One region of the Agrobacterium sp. 22-3639C2 genome, then DNA from elsewhere that is predicted to be linked to it. Evidence: predicted binding sites of a transcription regulator. Region 1 holds the regulator's gene; the other holds the start of a gene.

The links. Region 1 encodes HrcA, which represses chaperone genes, less so after heat shock. Its sites were predicted from a motif close to GTTAGCACTCNCNNNNNGNGAGTGCTAAC; they were not measured.
Region 2: a site for HrcA is predicted at 5,866-5,894, ahead of groES (co-chaperone GroES). Genes of this name have one in related genera too.

Annotation. Positions count from the first base shown of each region.
Region 1 covers NZ_JBNWDB010000003.1:629,813-636,944, reverse strand. The annotation lists gene rdgB (RdgB/HAM1 family non-canonical purine NTP pyrophosphatase) at 1-323, opposite strand, end outside; gene rph (ribonuclease PH) at 341-1,057, opposite strand; gene hrcA (heat-inducible transcriptional repressor HrcA) at 1,194-2,285, shown strand; gene grpE (nucleotide exchange factor GrpE) at 2,399-3,034, shown strand; gene ptsN (PTS IIA-like nitrogen regulatory protein PtsN) at 3,164-3,625, opposite strand; gene hpf (ribosome hibernation-promoting factor, HPF/YfiA family) at 3,708-4,289, opposite strand; gene rpoN (RNA polymerase factor sigma-54) at 4,524-6,074, opposite strand; gene lptB (LPS export ABC transporter ATP-binding protein) at 6,228-7,037, opposite strand; gene ACQZ6D_RS16045 (LptA/OstA family protein) at 7,047-7,132, opposite strand, start outside.
Region 2 covers NZ_JBNWDB010000003.1:297,228-304,359, reverse strand. The annotation lists gene ACQZ6D_RS14495 (VOC family protein) at 1-144, shown strand, start outside; gene ACQZ6D_RS14490 (ATP phosphoribosyltransferase regulatory subunit) at 161-1,288, shown strand; gene hisG (ATP phosphoribosyltransferase) at 1,285-1,977, shown strand; gene ACQZ6D_RS14480 (DoxX family protein) at 2,041-2,487, opposite strand; gene ACQZ6D_RS14475 (hypothetical protein) at 2,748-3,182, opposite strand; gene groL (chaperonin GroEL) at 3,803-5,437, opposite strand; gene groES (co-chaperone GroES) at 5,512-5,808, opposite strand; gene ACQZ6D_RS14460 (TIGR01459 family HAD-type hydrolase) at 6,178-7,026, shown strand; gene ACQZ6D_RS14455 (bifunctional riboflavin kinase/FAD synthetase) at 7,070-7,132, shown strand, end outside.

The DNA.
Region 1 (7,132 bases):
TGCATGGCCATGGCGAAGTCGCGCGTACCGTCAGCCGTTTCCGCCCAATTGGCGGTGTAAACGCCCGGCGCGCCATCCAGCGCATCGATGACCAGACCGGAATCGTCAGAAAGAGCCGGCAGGCCGGACGCCTTCGCAGACGCAAGCGCCTTGATGGCAGCATTTTCCTCAAAGGTGGTGCCTGTCTCGTCCGGCTCCACGAAGTTCAGCTCCGCAGCCGATTTCGCTGAAAAGCCGAAAGGCCCGATCAGGTCGGCGATTTCGGCGATCTTGCCCTTGTTGTGGCTGGCGACGACGATCGTTCTGGTATCGAGCTTGCGCATGACGTTTTCCTGTCGGCTCAGGCTATTGCCTGTTTCTGAAGGGCGACCAGTTCGCTGCATCCGGCCTTTGCAAGACCGAGCAGCGTCAGGAATTCCTCTTCGGAGAAGGGGGCACCTTCCGCGGTTCCCTGCACTTCGACGATGCCGCCGGAGCCGGTGATGACGAAATTCGCATCGGTCTCGGCGGAGGAATCCTCGAGATAATCGAGATCGATGACCGGCTGTTTTGCAAAGATGCCGCAGGAGATCGCGGCGATATGGTCTTTCAGGACCTTCTCGACCTTGATCATGTTGCGAGTTTCCATCCACTTCAGGCAATCATGCAGGGCGATCCATGCGCCGGTGATGGAGGCCGTGCGCGTGCCGCCATCGGCCTGAATGACGTCGCAGTCGATGCTGATCTGGCGCTCGCCAAGCGCCTGCAGGTCGACCACTGCACGCAGCGAGCGGCCAATGAGGCGCTGGATTTCCTGCGTGCGTCCGCCCTGCTTGCCGGCCGAGGCCTCGCGTTTCATCCGCTCATGAGTGGAACGCGGCAGCATGCCGTATTCGGCGGTGACCCAGCCCTTGCCGCTGTTGCGCAGCCACGGCGGCGTCTTTTCCTCAAGGCTTGCGGTGACGAGCACATGCGTATCACCGAATTTGACCAGACAGGAACCTTCGGCATGTTTCGAGAAATTGCGCTCGAAGGAAACCTTGCGCATCTGATCGGTTTTTCTGCCTGAAGGCCGCATATGATCCACTCTCCATGTTGGTTCCTGCCTTCTAAGGCGCGCCCCGGGGTTTTGCAAAGCCAATTTCCATTTTGCCGCAGCGGTGCAACGCATTATATTGGTACGGACAGAGTTTTGACGATAAAGAACGGATGATATGGGCTTTTCCGCACCGCTTTCAAAAGATCAGGCATCGTTGCTGGATGAACGGTCGCGGGAGATTTTCCGGCGCATCGTCGAAGGCTATCTCGACACCGGCGAACCCTTGGGGTCGCGCAGCCTGTCGCGGCTGTTGCCGATGTCGCTTTCACCGGCCTCCGTTCGCAACGTCATGAGCGACCTCGAGGAACTGGGTCTCATCTATTCGCCGCATATCAGCGCCGGGCGACTGCCCACCCAGACGGGGCTGCGCTTCTTCGTGGACGCATTCATGCAGGTGGGCGATCTGCCCGCCGATGAGAGAGCCAGTATCGACCGTCAGATCGGTCCGGTCGCCGGCCACGAGCAATCGCTGGAAGGGTTGCTGACGGAGGCAAGCCGCATGCTTTCAGGCATGTCGCGCGGTGCTGGCCTGGTGCTGACGGCCAAGAGCGACGTCATTCTCAAGCATGTTGAATTCATCCGGCTGGAGCCCACCAAGGCGCTTGCCGTGCTGGTGGGGGACCACAATCAGGTCGAAAACCGTATCATCGAATTGCCGGTCGGCATTTCGTCATCGCAATTGACAGAGGCGGCAAATTTCATCAATGCCCATCTTTCCGGGCAGACGCTGCAGGAACTGCGGGGCCAGTTTCAGACGCAGCGTGCCGAATTGCAGTCGGAACTCGGCACGCTCGCGCAGGACCTCATCGAACGTGGTCTCGCCATATGGGCGGGCGACAATGAAGAGGGCAAGCTCGGCCGCCTCATCGTACGCGGACGCTCCAACCTGCTGGAAGGTCTGGCCGGTGAGGAAGATATCGATCGTGTGCGCCTGCTGTTCGACGATCTGGAACGCAAGGAAAACCTCATCGAGATCCTCAACCTTGCAGAAAGTGGCTCAGGCGTCAGGATTTTCATCGGCTCGGAAAACAAGCTCTTCTCGCTGTCCGGCTCGTCACTGATCGTGGCACCTTATCGGGATGAGGAAAATCGCGTTGTGGGTGCCGTCGGCGTCATCGGTCCCACGAGGCTCAATTACGCCCGTATCGTGCCTATGGTGGACTACACCGCACAAATTATGGCCCGCCTTTCCCGAAAGCAGAGATAGGACAAGCCCGCAAGGTTAGAGAATGCGGCAAGCTTTTCGCCGCAAGCCTTGATTTTTGCCCTTCAAACCTCGATATCGGGCGCAACCAACAATATTCAAATCTGGAGAACGTCATGACCGACGATACGAAAAAGCCCGGACCTGACGCGGACGTCGCCGAAGAGTTTGTCGAACCCGCATTTACAGGGGAAGAGACGGCGGAAGCTGCCGAGCCCGATCCGATCGAACTGCTCAGGGCCGAAAATGCCGATCTGCGCGACAAGTTCCTGCGTCTTGCAGCAGAAATGGACAATCTTCGTCGCCGCACCGAACGCGAAGTCAAGGATGCGAAGGCCTATTCTCTCGCCGCTTTCGCGCGCGACATGCTTGCCGTTTCCGACAATCTTCGCCGCGCTCTTGAAGCCATTCCGGACGAACTCAAGACCAATGGCGAAGCCGGTCTCAACGGCCTGATCGAAGGTGTCGAGATGACGGAGCGCTCGATGCTCTCGACGCTGGAGCGCCATGGCGTCAAAAAGATCGATGCGGAAGGCCAGAAATTCGATCCGAATTTCCACCAGGCGATGTTCGAAATTCCGAACACGGCAGTTCCGAACAACACGGTACTGCAGGTGGTTCAGGCCGGTTTCACCATCGGTGACCGGGTGCTGCGCCCCGCCATGGTTGGCGTCTCAAAGGGTGGCCCGAAGGTGGAGACCGCCGCAGCGCCCGAGCCGGGCACCGCCTCCGTCAACGAGAAGGATGCGTGAGGCATTCCCTCATCTAAAGCGCGTCCGGATATAAAACCGGGACGCGCTTTTGTTTGAAATGCTCCAATAAAAAACGCGCCTCAAGGGCGCGTTTTTTTGTCCATGGAAAGGACCGTCGGCAGCCTTTGATCAGGCAGCGGTCGCCTGCTCCTGATTGAGGAAGGCGTAAATTGCCGTGTCGGAATCGGTGGCGCGCAGCTTGGCCACCAGCTCGGGGTCGCGTAAAGCACGGGCAATTCTCGACAGCGCCTTCAGATGATCCGCGCCGGCGCCTTCGGGTGCAAGCAGCAGGAAAACCAGATCGACCGGCTGGTCATCCAGCGCCTCGAAATCAACAGGTGTTTCAAGACGTGCGAAGACGCCGGTGATCTGATGGATGCTGCTCAGCTTGCCATGCGGAATGGCAATGCCGTGCCCCACACCGGTGGAGCCGAGTTTCTCACGCTGGAGGATGACGTCGAAAACTTCCCGTTCCGAGACTCCGGTAATTCTGGCTGCCTTTGCGGCCAGCTCCTGAAGCAATTGCTTTTTGGAATTCACCTTGAGGGCGGGAATAATCGCATCTTGTTGCAGCAAATCTGCCAACGCCATTCTCTTTTTCCTTCATGCCATCGAGACGATGCAGGAGGCAGATACGCTTTCGCGCTCTGCCTCCCATGTCTTGTCAGACTGTTCAGCTCTTGATCGTTTCCGCGTCGATCCAGCCAATATTGCCGTCATGTCGTCGGTAGACGATGTTGAGATATTCCTTGCCGGGGCTGCGGAACAGCAGAACCGGTTCGTCCGTCATGTCGAGCGCCATCACGGCGCTGGCGACGGACATCGTCTTTATCTGTTTCGAACTTTCCGCAACGATCGTGGGTGCGTAGTCTTCCGGAACCTCGTGGTCCTCATCGGGGACAGCATCCATTACCGTATAGGCGATTTCCGACATCGCGCCGTTCGCCGCGGAACCATTGTGGTGATGGTCCTTCAGCTTCCGTTTGTAGCGACGCAGGCGCTTCTCGATACGCTCGGCGGCGGCATCGAAACTCGCTTGCGGATCATTTGCCTGACCCGCCGCATGCAATACAACGCCCGTATCGAGATGCAGTTTGCAATCGGCTGCAAAACGCGATCCGGACTTCTCTACGGTCACTTGGCCTGAATACCCCCCATCGAAGTATTTGGTAACTGCCAGACCTATATTGTCCTCAATCCGCTGCCGGAAAGATTCGCCGATCTCCATATGTTTACCAGATACACGCACACTCATGGAAAATTTCCTTTTTGTAGTGATTTGCGAGTACCAGCTTACGTCAAGCCGCGCGCGCATCCAAGCGTTTCGAAGGCCTTTAAAAGCCCCCATTCGAATTTTACGCCCATGGACGGTGGAGATGAATCCGTTACAAATGACCTTGCTTACGTGTGCGGCGGGCTTCTAGCCCTTGCCGTAGCAAGAGTCAATGGTGCGGCTGGAAAGCCCTGAAAACGTGACCAGCGCCACCGCTCAGAACGCCGACAGTCTGGCCAGGGCCTTCTTCTCGCGCCGTCTCTGAACGGAGGATGGGATGTTCATCGCCTCGCGATATTTGGCCACGGTCCGGCGGGCAAGATCGATACCACTCTTTTTCAGATTATCGACGATATCGTCGTCGGAAAGCACTGCGTCGGCGGCCTCCTGCGCGATCATCGCCTTGATGCGATGACGCACCGCTTCTGCCGAATGGCTGTCACCGCCTTCCACCGAGCTGATGGAAACACTGAAGAAATATTTCAGCTCGAACAGGCCGCGCGGCGTCAGCATGTATTTTTTCGACGTCACCCGGCTGACGGTGGATTCGTGCATCTTGATGGCGTCGGCCACCGTCTTGAGGTTCAGCGGGCGAAGGTGGTCCACGCCATTGACGAGAAAGGCGTCCTGCTGGCGCACGATTTCGGTCGCCACCTTCATGATCGTTCTGGCGCGCTGGTCGAGGCTGCGGGTCAGCCAATGGGCCGTCTGCATGCATTCGGAAAGGAAATCCTGATCCTCTCCCTCGCGCGACTTGTGCCTTGAAACCTCTGCGAAATAGGTCTGGTTGATGAGCACGCGCGGCAGGGTCTCGGGGTTGATTTCCACAAGCCAGCCGCCGGCAGAGGAGGGGCGAATGATGATATCAGGAACGATTGTCTCGGAAACGGTCGAATCGTAACCAGCGCCCGGACGCGGATTGAGCGTGCGGATTTCCGCCAGCATGTCGAGAAGGTCTTCCTCATCCACGCCGCAGAGTTTTTTTAGAGAAGCGAAATCCCGTTTCGCCAGAAGATCCAGATTGTCGATAAAAGCCCGCATTGCCGGATCAAGCCTGTCCTTCTGGGCAAGCTGGATCGCCAGACATTCGCTCAGCGAGCGGGAAAACACGCCGGGAGGATCAAAGCCCTGAAGCGTCTCCAGAATGCGCTCTACTGCCGAAGGCGCCGCCCCCAGCCGTTCAGCGACGTCTTCGACGGCATCTACGGCGATATATCCGGTCTCGTCGAGCTGGCCGATCAGCGCATCGGCAATCATCCTATCTTCCACAGAGGATATGGCGAGAGGCAATTGCTGATTGAGATGGTCGCTGAGGGTCTGTTTCGCGGCAACGAAGTCGTCGAGATCGTAACTCTCGCCTGACTCCTGCCCGGGCATGGATTTCCACTGCCCCGCAAGTTCGGGTGCGTCGGGCTTTCTGGGTTCGGTATCGTCGGGAAAGACATTTTCGAAGCTGGTGTCGAGCTGTTCGCCGAGATTTGCCGCGCGATCGCTGTACCAGTCGTCGCTGTCGGCCGTTACCGGCGCGGCCTTGTCGGACCCTTCGCTGTCGGCATCGCCGAAATTCTCCGCATCAACAGGGCTATCGCTGCTCAAATCGCCGTCGTTTGCCGCAATTTCAAGCAAAGGATTGCGCTCCACCTCCTGCGCGATGAACTGCGTCAGTTCGAAATGCGTCATCTGAAGCAGCTGGATGGACTGCATCAGTTGCGGTGTCATCACGAGAGACTGGTTTTGACGCAGCAAAAGGCTGGCAGATAATGCCATGGCGGACGCGAAACTCCCCTTACAGCTTCTTCGTCGCCACAAATTTCATAAATTTTGCGCTGGCAACGAAACTTGGCCCAAAAATTGCTTTTTTATTATGTTTGGTCAAGCGTCACTGCGGGGCGCGATGAAGAATCTTTCGCGCCCGGGAGCTTAAAGGCTAAAATTATTGCCGAGATAGAGCCGGCGCACATCCGGATTGTTGACGATATCGTCTGCACGGCCATGGGTGAGAACCTCACCGGCATGGATGATATAGGCGCGGTCAATGAGGCCGAGCGTTTCGCGGACATTGTGGTCAGTGATGAGAACGCCGATCCCGCGCGCGGTCAAATGTCTGACAAGGTTCTGAATGTCGCTGACGGAGATCGGATCGACGCCGGCAAAAGGTTCGTCCAGAAGCATGAAGGTCGGATCGGTCGCCAGAGCACGGGCGATTTCCAGACGGCGACGTTCGCCGCCCGACAGCGCGACAGCGGGCGATTTGCGCAGCTGCGCAATGTGGAACTCTTCCAGCAACTCATCGAGCTTGCGGCTGCGCTTGGCGCTGTCAGGTTCGTGCACTTCCAGCACGGCGCGGATGTTTTCCTCGACTGTCAGTCCACGGAAGATGGAGGCTTCCTGTGGCAGATAGCCGACACCGAGGCGGGCACGCCTGTACATCGGCATGGTGGTGACGTCGTTGCCGTTGATGGCGATCTTGCCGCTATCGACGGGTACAAGGCCCGTGATCATGTAGAAACAGGTGGTTTTGCCTGCGCCGTTCGGGCCAAGCAGCCCCACGGCTTCACCGCGGCGCACGACCAGCGAGACGCCGTTGACGACGCGCCGTGTATTGTAGGTCTTCGTCAGACCATGCGCGATCAGGGTGCCGTCATAGCGAGCCTTGTCGGCCTGCGACGCAGCGTCCACAGGTCGGTCGCGCCCACCGCCAAATATTTTTGAGATCGAGGCTATCTTCACGAGGTAAGACTACTGTTTCTTCTGCTGCGATTTCGGATCGAGCATGATCCGGACAGGGCCGCCGCAGCTTTCAAGCTTTGCCTGCCCCGAATTCA
Region 2 (7,132 bases), 330 kb from region 1:
GACGATCTCAGTATCTTGCGAAAAACACTTGAAACTGCAGGCTACCATGTGGTTGAGGATGAGCCGCTCGAAGGATATCACCGGTTTTATGTCCTTGATCCCTTCGGAAACCGCATCGAAATGATGCAGCCGCTCGAACCGTGACGAAAAGTACCGTTCCATGCCCCTGATCGACATGCCGGAATTTTCCGGAGAGCTACTGGAAGAATTCGCCGCGCGCCGCACAAGTCGTGTGAACACGCCTGTCATCCAGCCTGCCGAACCGTTTCTGGATATGGCGGGCGAGGATTTGCGCCGGCGTATTTTCATGACGGAGAGCGAGACAGGCGAAAGCCTGTGCCTGCGCCCCGAATTCACTATTCCCGTCTGCCTGCGCCATATCGAGACAGCGACGGGTACGCCGAAGCGTTACTCCTATCTGGGTGAGGTCTTCCGCCAGCGCCGGGAGGGTGCGAACGAGTTTTATCAGGCCGGCATCGAGGATCTTGGCGATACCGATATCGCCGCCGCCGATGCCCGCGCCGTGATTGATGCAACCGCCATCCTGAAACGCCTTCTGCCTGGCCGTTCGCTCGCCGTCACGCTGGGCGACCAGCAGGTGTTCGAGGCGGTCGTTGCAGCGCTCGGCCTGCCGCTCGGTTGGCAGAAACGGCTGGTGCAGGCTTTCGGCGATATGGCGCAGCTCGACGCGCTGCTGGAAAGCCTCGTGCACCCCAAGCCCATGACCGGCCTTGACGCGCGGGTCGCTGGACTTCTGGCAACGGGCGAAGAGGCGGTGCTGGTCGATTATCTCGACACGGTAATGCAGGAAACCGGCTATTCCACCAATGCCAGCCGCTCGCCGCAGGAAATCGCCCGCCGTCTGCGGGAAAAGCTGGCGCTTGCCGCCACGCGTCTGCCGGATGAGAGTTTCGAACTGCTCAAGCAGTTCCTGGCCTTGCAGGCGCCCTTGCCGCAGGCCTCGCAAGTTCTGGCCGATTTTGCCGCAAAGGCTAAGCTGAAACTGGACGGTGCGCTTTCCGCTTTCGATAAGCGTGTCGCGGCCCTTGCGAATGCCGGGGTCGATCTCGAAACAGTCAGCTACGGCGCGGCCTTCGGCCGTCCGCTCGATTATTATACTGGCCTCGTTTTCGAGGTGATGGAAGAAGGTAGCGATAGCGTTTTGGCCGGTGGTGGCCGTTTTGACCGGCTGCTGACGCTGCTTGGCGCGCAGGAAAAAATACCGGCCGTGGGCTTTTCCCTCTGGCTGGATCGCATCGAAACGGTGCGCGGGAGCGATAAGCCATGATCACCATTGCCTTGCCCTCCAAGGGCCGGATGAAGGAAGACGCCTCCGCCGTTCTCGAACGCGCCGGGCTGAAGGTCGCCGCTGTCGGTAACGACCGGTCCTATCGCGGCCGCATCGAAGGGCGCGACGATATCGAGATTGCCTATCTCTCAGCCTCCGAGATCGCCCGCGAAATTGGTGCTGGCAGCGTGGATTTCGGCGTGACGGGTGAAGACCTGGTGCGAGAGGGGCTGACCAACGCCGATGCGCAGGTGGAATTCTGCGCCCGCCTCGGTTTCGGCCATGCCGATGTCGTTGTCGCCGTGCCGGAAATCTGGCTGGATGTGGACAGCATGGCCGATCTCGGCGATGTGGCCTCGGAATTCCGTGCCCGTCATGGTCGCCGTTTGGCAATCGCAACCAAATACTGGCGGCTGACGCAGCAGTTCTTTTCGCGCCAGCACGGCATTCAGCTTTACCGTATTGTCGAAAGCCTTGGCGCCACCGAAGGTGCGCCGGCGGCAGGGCAGGCGGATATCATCGTCGATATCACCTCCACCGGCTCGACGCTGAAAGCTAACCACCTGAAAATCCTCTCCGACGGCATCATCGTCCGCTCGGAAGCCTGTTTCGTGCGCGCCCGCAAGCCGGAGCACGAAGGTGATCCGGCGGTTCAGGAGATCGCGGCGCGAATAAAAGCGGCTGTCTGAAAGCATAAAAGAAAAAAGCCGCCGGATCGCTCCGGCGGCTTTTTTCTTGGTCAGCCTATGGGCTCAGGCGCGGGCGGCAACGAAGCCGCGCTTTGCGTCGACGGAGTAGGCGCCTGCACCGAAGGTTGCGAGCAGGATATAGGCGCCGGCAAGGGTGATGTTCTTCATCAGCATGATGCCGTTCAGCGTGTTGATCCAGCCGAGAGCAGGCTCAGGCCAGCCGGGAACGGCAACGGTGCCGCTGTGGAATACGAGGCCGGTGAACACGCAGAACGCTGCAAGCGCCCATGCGGCGATCTTCGTCTGGAAACCGGCGAGAATGGCAAGACCGGCAACGAGTTCGAACAGGCCGGCAAGATAGGCAAGCGCGGTTGCGCCAGGCATGCCGGCGCCCGAGATCATGCCGGCAGTGCCAGCCGGATCAGTGAGTTTGCCGAAGCCGGAATAGATGAAGATGAAGGAAAGCAGAATGCGGGCGATGAGAACGAGAGCGTTCTGGCTGCTGGACATGGAGTATCTCCGGTAAGTGATCGGCGTGTCGCCGGTTAAACTGCAAGGTGATGTCTGGAGATATCAATGACCGAAAATCATGCATCTATAAAGATGAACAATAGAAGACAAATTGTCTTCATTTTGTGAACGACCAACAATGTCGTTCAATGACATAGAGCGCGCATCCCGTTTGAACGGGACCATTCGACTCGATCTATCTAATTGTTTTAACAAATTTTCCTGACATAAAGCCGCTGCGTAGTTTTACCGGAAACGCTCTAGGCGGCGAAGCGCATATCCTCGAAACGCGGAAACAGGAAGAGCCCCGAAATGCGCCCTTGCTGGCCGATCTCGAAACCCGAGGATTCGCCCATGCAAATAAGCGGCTGCCGCATTGCCGGCAGGGTAAACAGGCCGGTGGAAAAGCAGAAGCGTGAGGGTGCGGCGGAAGCCTGTTCGAAAATTTCGAGCACGCGGTCGTGGTGACCCCGATCATAACAGCGGATCAGGCTGAGCAGGCCGCACTCACCCTGCGGCAGCCCATGCATGAAAGATGCATGTTCGCCAAGCTTGATGACGCCGCTCGAAAGATCGCCGCTCCATTCCTCCGAAATAAAGAAATGCGACAGGGTCTGAGTATCCGGCATGGTTGTCGCGGCCGCAGGCAGAGCATCGTTGCGTCTTGATATTTCGAACAAATCGCGCCCCCGCATGAACATCGTACCAGCGCTGCAATCTCAAGCGTCGCTGCCAAGTTGATTTTTCATCGCCATCCGCATTCGAGCGTGCCTGCCAAGCATCGAACCCCTTCAATGCTTGCATCCCGCCGCTGCACCCTCAACGGCGCTGACTTATAGTTTATTTTCTTCTACCCACAACAACCTGTCAGAGAGAAAATCAAAAATAATATGTATTCCTTCATCGTAATCGCGAAATATATGAAAAAAAGACAACTAGATGTCGTGCTTATAAACTGGAGAGGGCGAAAATCCGCCCCATCGGCAATTGTGATTCGCCTCTATCGGCACCCGATTATTGCACGCGCTGCCAAAAACAAGCTGACTAAAGTTATCGCTGTTTCAAAAAGAGACAATATTTTTTAAGCCCGATCCCGGCAAGTGAAGATATCGCGCCAGCTCTCACAAGGGGCATGGGCGCCAACGAAAAAAGGGCGATCCGAAGACCGCCCTTTCGTATTCCAGTGACAGGACTGATTAGAAGTCAATGCCGCCCGTCTGGCGCGCTTGCGACGCTAGATCACCAAAAGGCATGGGCGGCAACGAAAAAAGGGCGATCCGAAGACCGCCCTTTCGTATTCCAGTGACAGGACTGATTAGAAGTCCATGCCGCCCATGCCGCCGCCAGGCATCTGGGGCATTGCCGATTCCTTCTTAGGAAGTTCGGCGATCATGGCTTCGGTGGTGATCAGCAGCGAAGCAACCGAAGCTGCGTTCTGCAGAGCCGTGCGAACAACCTTGACCGGGTCGACGATGCCGAGCTGGATCAGGTCGCCATATTCGCCGGTCTGTGCGTTGTAGCCGTAGTTGTCTTCGTTCCGGTCGAGGATCTTGCCAACAACGATGGAAGCTTCGTCACCTGCGTTTTCTGCAATCTGGCGAACCAGAGACTGCAGAGCCTTGCGGACGATGTTGATGCCGGCTTCCTGGTCGTCGTTCTCACCCTTGACGGTGATCTTCGTGGAAGAACGCAGCAGGGCAACGCCGCCGCCCGGTACGATGCCTTCCTGAACAGCAGCGCGCGTCGCGTTGAGAGCGTCGTCGATGCGGTCCTTCTTTTCCTTCACTTCAACTTCCGTCGAACCGCCAACGCGGATCACGGCAACGCCGCCAGCGAGCTTGGCAAGACGTTCCTGCAGCTTTTCGCGGTCGTAGTCGGAAGTGGTTTCTTCGATCTGCGCCTTGATCTGGGCAACACGGCCTTCGATGTCGGACTTCTGGCCAGCACCGTCAACGATCGTGGTGTTTTCCTTGGAGATCGAAACCTTCTTCGACTTGCCGAGCATGTCGAGGGTAACGCTTTCGAGCTTGATGCCGAGATCTTCGGAAATGACGGTACCACCGGTCAGGATGGCGATGTCTTCCAGCATGGCCTTGCGGCGGTCGCCGAAGCCAGGAGCCTTGACGGCAGCGATCTTGAGGCCGCCACGCAGCTTGTTGACGACGAGCGTTGCAAGGGCTTCGCCTTCTACGTCTTCAGCGATGATGACGAGCGGCTTGCCGGTCTGAACGACAGCTTCGAGAACAGGCAGCATGGCCTGGAGGTTCGAGAGCTTCTTTTCGTGCAGAAGGATGTATGCGTCTTCGAGGTCCGCAACCATCTTTTCCGGGTTGGTCACGAAGTAAGGCGACAGGTAGCCGCGGTCGAACTGCATGCCTTCGACGACTTCGAGTTCGGTTTCAGCGGTCTTGGCTTCTTCAACGGTGATGACGCCTTCGTTGCCGACGCGCTGCATTGCTTCAGCAATGTCGAGACCGATCTGACGCTCGCCGTTTGCAGAGATCGTGCCGACCTGTGCAACTTCTTCCGAAGTGTTGATCTTCTTGGCCTTGGCCTGAAGGTCCTTGACGACTTCTGCAACGGCCAGATCGATACCGCGCTTGAGGTCCATCGGGTTCATGCCGGCAGCAACTGCCTTTGCACCTTCGCGAACGATGGCCTGGGCCAGAACCGTTGCGGTGGTGGTGCCGTCACCGGCGATGTCGTTGGTCTTGGAGGCAACTTCGCGAACGAGCTGTGCGCCCATGTTCTCGAACTTGTCTTCGAGTTCGATTTCCTTGGCGACAGAAACGCCGTCCTTGGTGATGCGCGGTGCGCCGAAGGACTTGTCGATAACGACGTTACGACCCTTCGGGCCGAGGGTGACCTTCACTGCATCAGCGAGAATGTCGACGCCCTTGAGCATCTTTTCGCGCGCTGTGCGGCCGAATTTGACTTCTTTGGCTGCCATTTTCAAAACTCCTGGTTTCGAATGGCCGGACGGGGTCCGGCTTGAAATTTAAGGAAACGATGGGTGCGGCGAAATCAGCCGATGATACCCATGATGTCGGCTTCCTTCATGATCAGAAGGTCTTCGCCGTCGAGCTTGACTTCGGTGCCCGACCACTTGCCGAACAGGACGCGATCGCCAACCTTGACGTCGAGAGCGACGACCTTGCCGGCCTCATCGCGAGCGCCGGAACCGACGGCGACGATTTCGCCTTCCTGCGGCTTTTCCTTGGCGGTATCGGGAATGATGATGCCGCCCTTGGTCTTTGCTTCGGACTCAACGCGACGAACGACGACGCGATCATGAAGCGGGCGGAAATTGGTGCTTGTCATTGCCTAATCCCTCGATCAAATGACTTCAGGAACCTTTTGCAGGTTCACGTGATGGGTGTTAGCACTCCTCTTGTTGGAGTGCCAGCAAAGCCGAGATAAGGAGGCGTCCCCCCGGAGTCAAGAACGCACTGCCGGAAAAATTTCACGGCCTATGGTTACCAGCGTTCCATGACAGAAAATTTCCACGCTCTGACGGGCGAGGACAGATCGCTCTTTTTCAGGCAACCTTCGTTTTTGGCGTAGAGGGGTTTTATGTTCGGATGGTGGCCGGTGGGCCGGAGGCAGGTCTGGCACCGCTTTTTTCCTTGCCATCGGCGTCCTGCTTTGCCATGTGACGCACACCCTTTTTTCGCACCCGGAAAGCATATCATGGCCCATCGCATTCTCACCCTCGGCGAAATCACTGATGGGTTCGACGTTGTTCTTTCGGATGTCTGGGGCGTGCTGCATAATGGCGTTAGCGCTTTCCCGGATGCGGCGGTTGCGCTGCACGACGCGCGCAAGGCCGGCAAGACCGTGGTGCTCATCACCAATTCGCCGCGTCCGGCCCCCGGTGTCATCGCCCAGCTTCGCGTTCTCGGCGTGCCGGATGAGGCCTATGACCGCATCATCACATCGGGAGACGTCACCCGGGGCCTGATCGCGGAAGGCCCAAGAAAAGTCTTTCTGCTCGGCCCCGAGCGTGACATGCCGCTGCTGGAAGGTCTCGATGTCGAACGGGTCGGCGAGGCGGAAGCGGAATCCGTCGTCTGCACCGGTTTCTTCGATGACGAGACGGAAACGCCGGAAGACTATACGGAAATGTTGAAAGGCTTCATCGCCCGCAAGGCGCCGATGATCTGCGCCAACCCCGATCTGGTGGTAGAGCGCGGCGAGCGCATCATTCCCTGCGCCGGCGCCATGGCCGCATATTACGAACAGCTTGGCGGCGAAGTCCGTATTGCCGGCAAACCGCACGCGCCGATCTATGAAGCCTGCCTCGCGGCGGCGAAAGAAGTGCGCGGCGATTTCCCGAAGGATCGCGTGCTCGCCATCGGCGATGGCATGCCGACGGATGTGAAGGGCGCAATTGCGAGCGGCCTCAACCTTCTTTATATCAGCGGCGGCATTCACGCCGCCGAATATACGCTGAATGGCCAGACGGACGAGGCGCTTCTGAACGCCTATCTGAAGGGGCAGGGCGCGGCTCCCGGCTGGTGGATGCCCCGCCTTGCCTAGGAAACGTCTGGCGTAAGCCGGCGTAAACAATGGATCGACTGCAATGACCGTCTTTCATCGCAATGAAAAAAAGGAGCCGCTGCCTGAAGGCTTGCGCGGCGGCGTC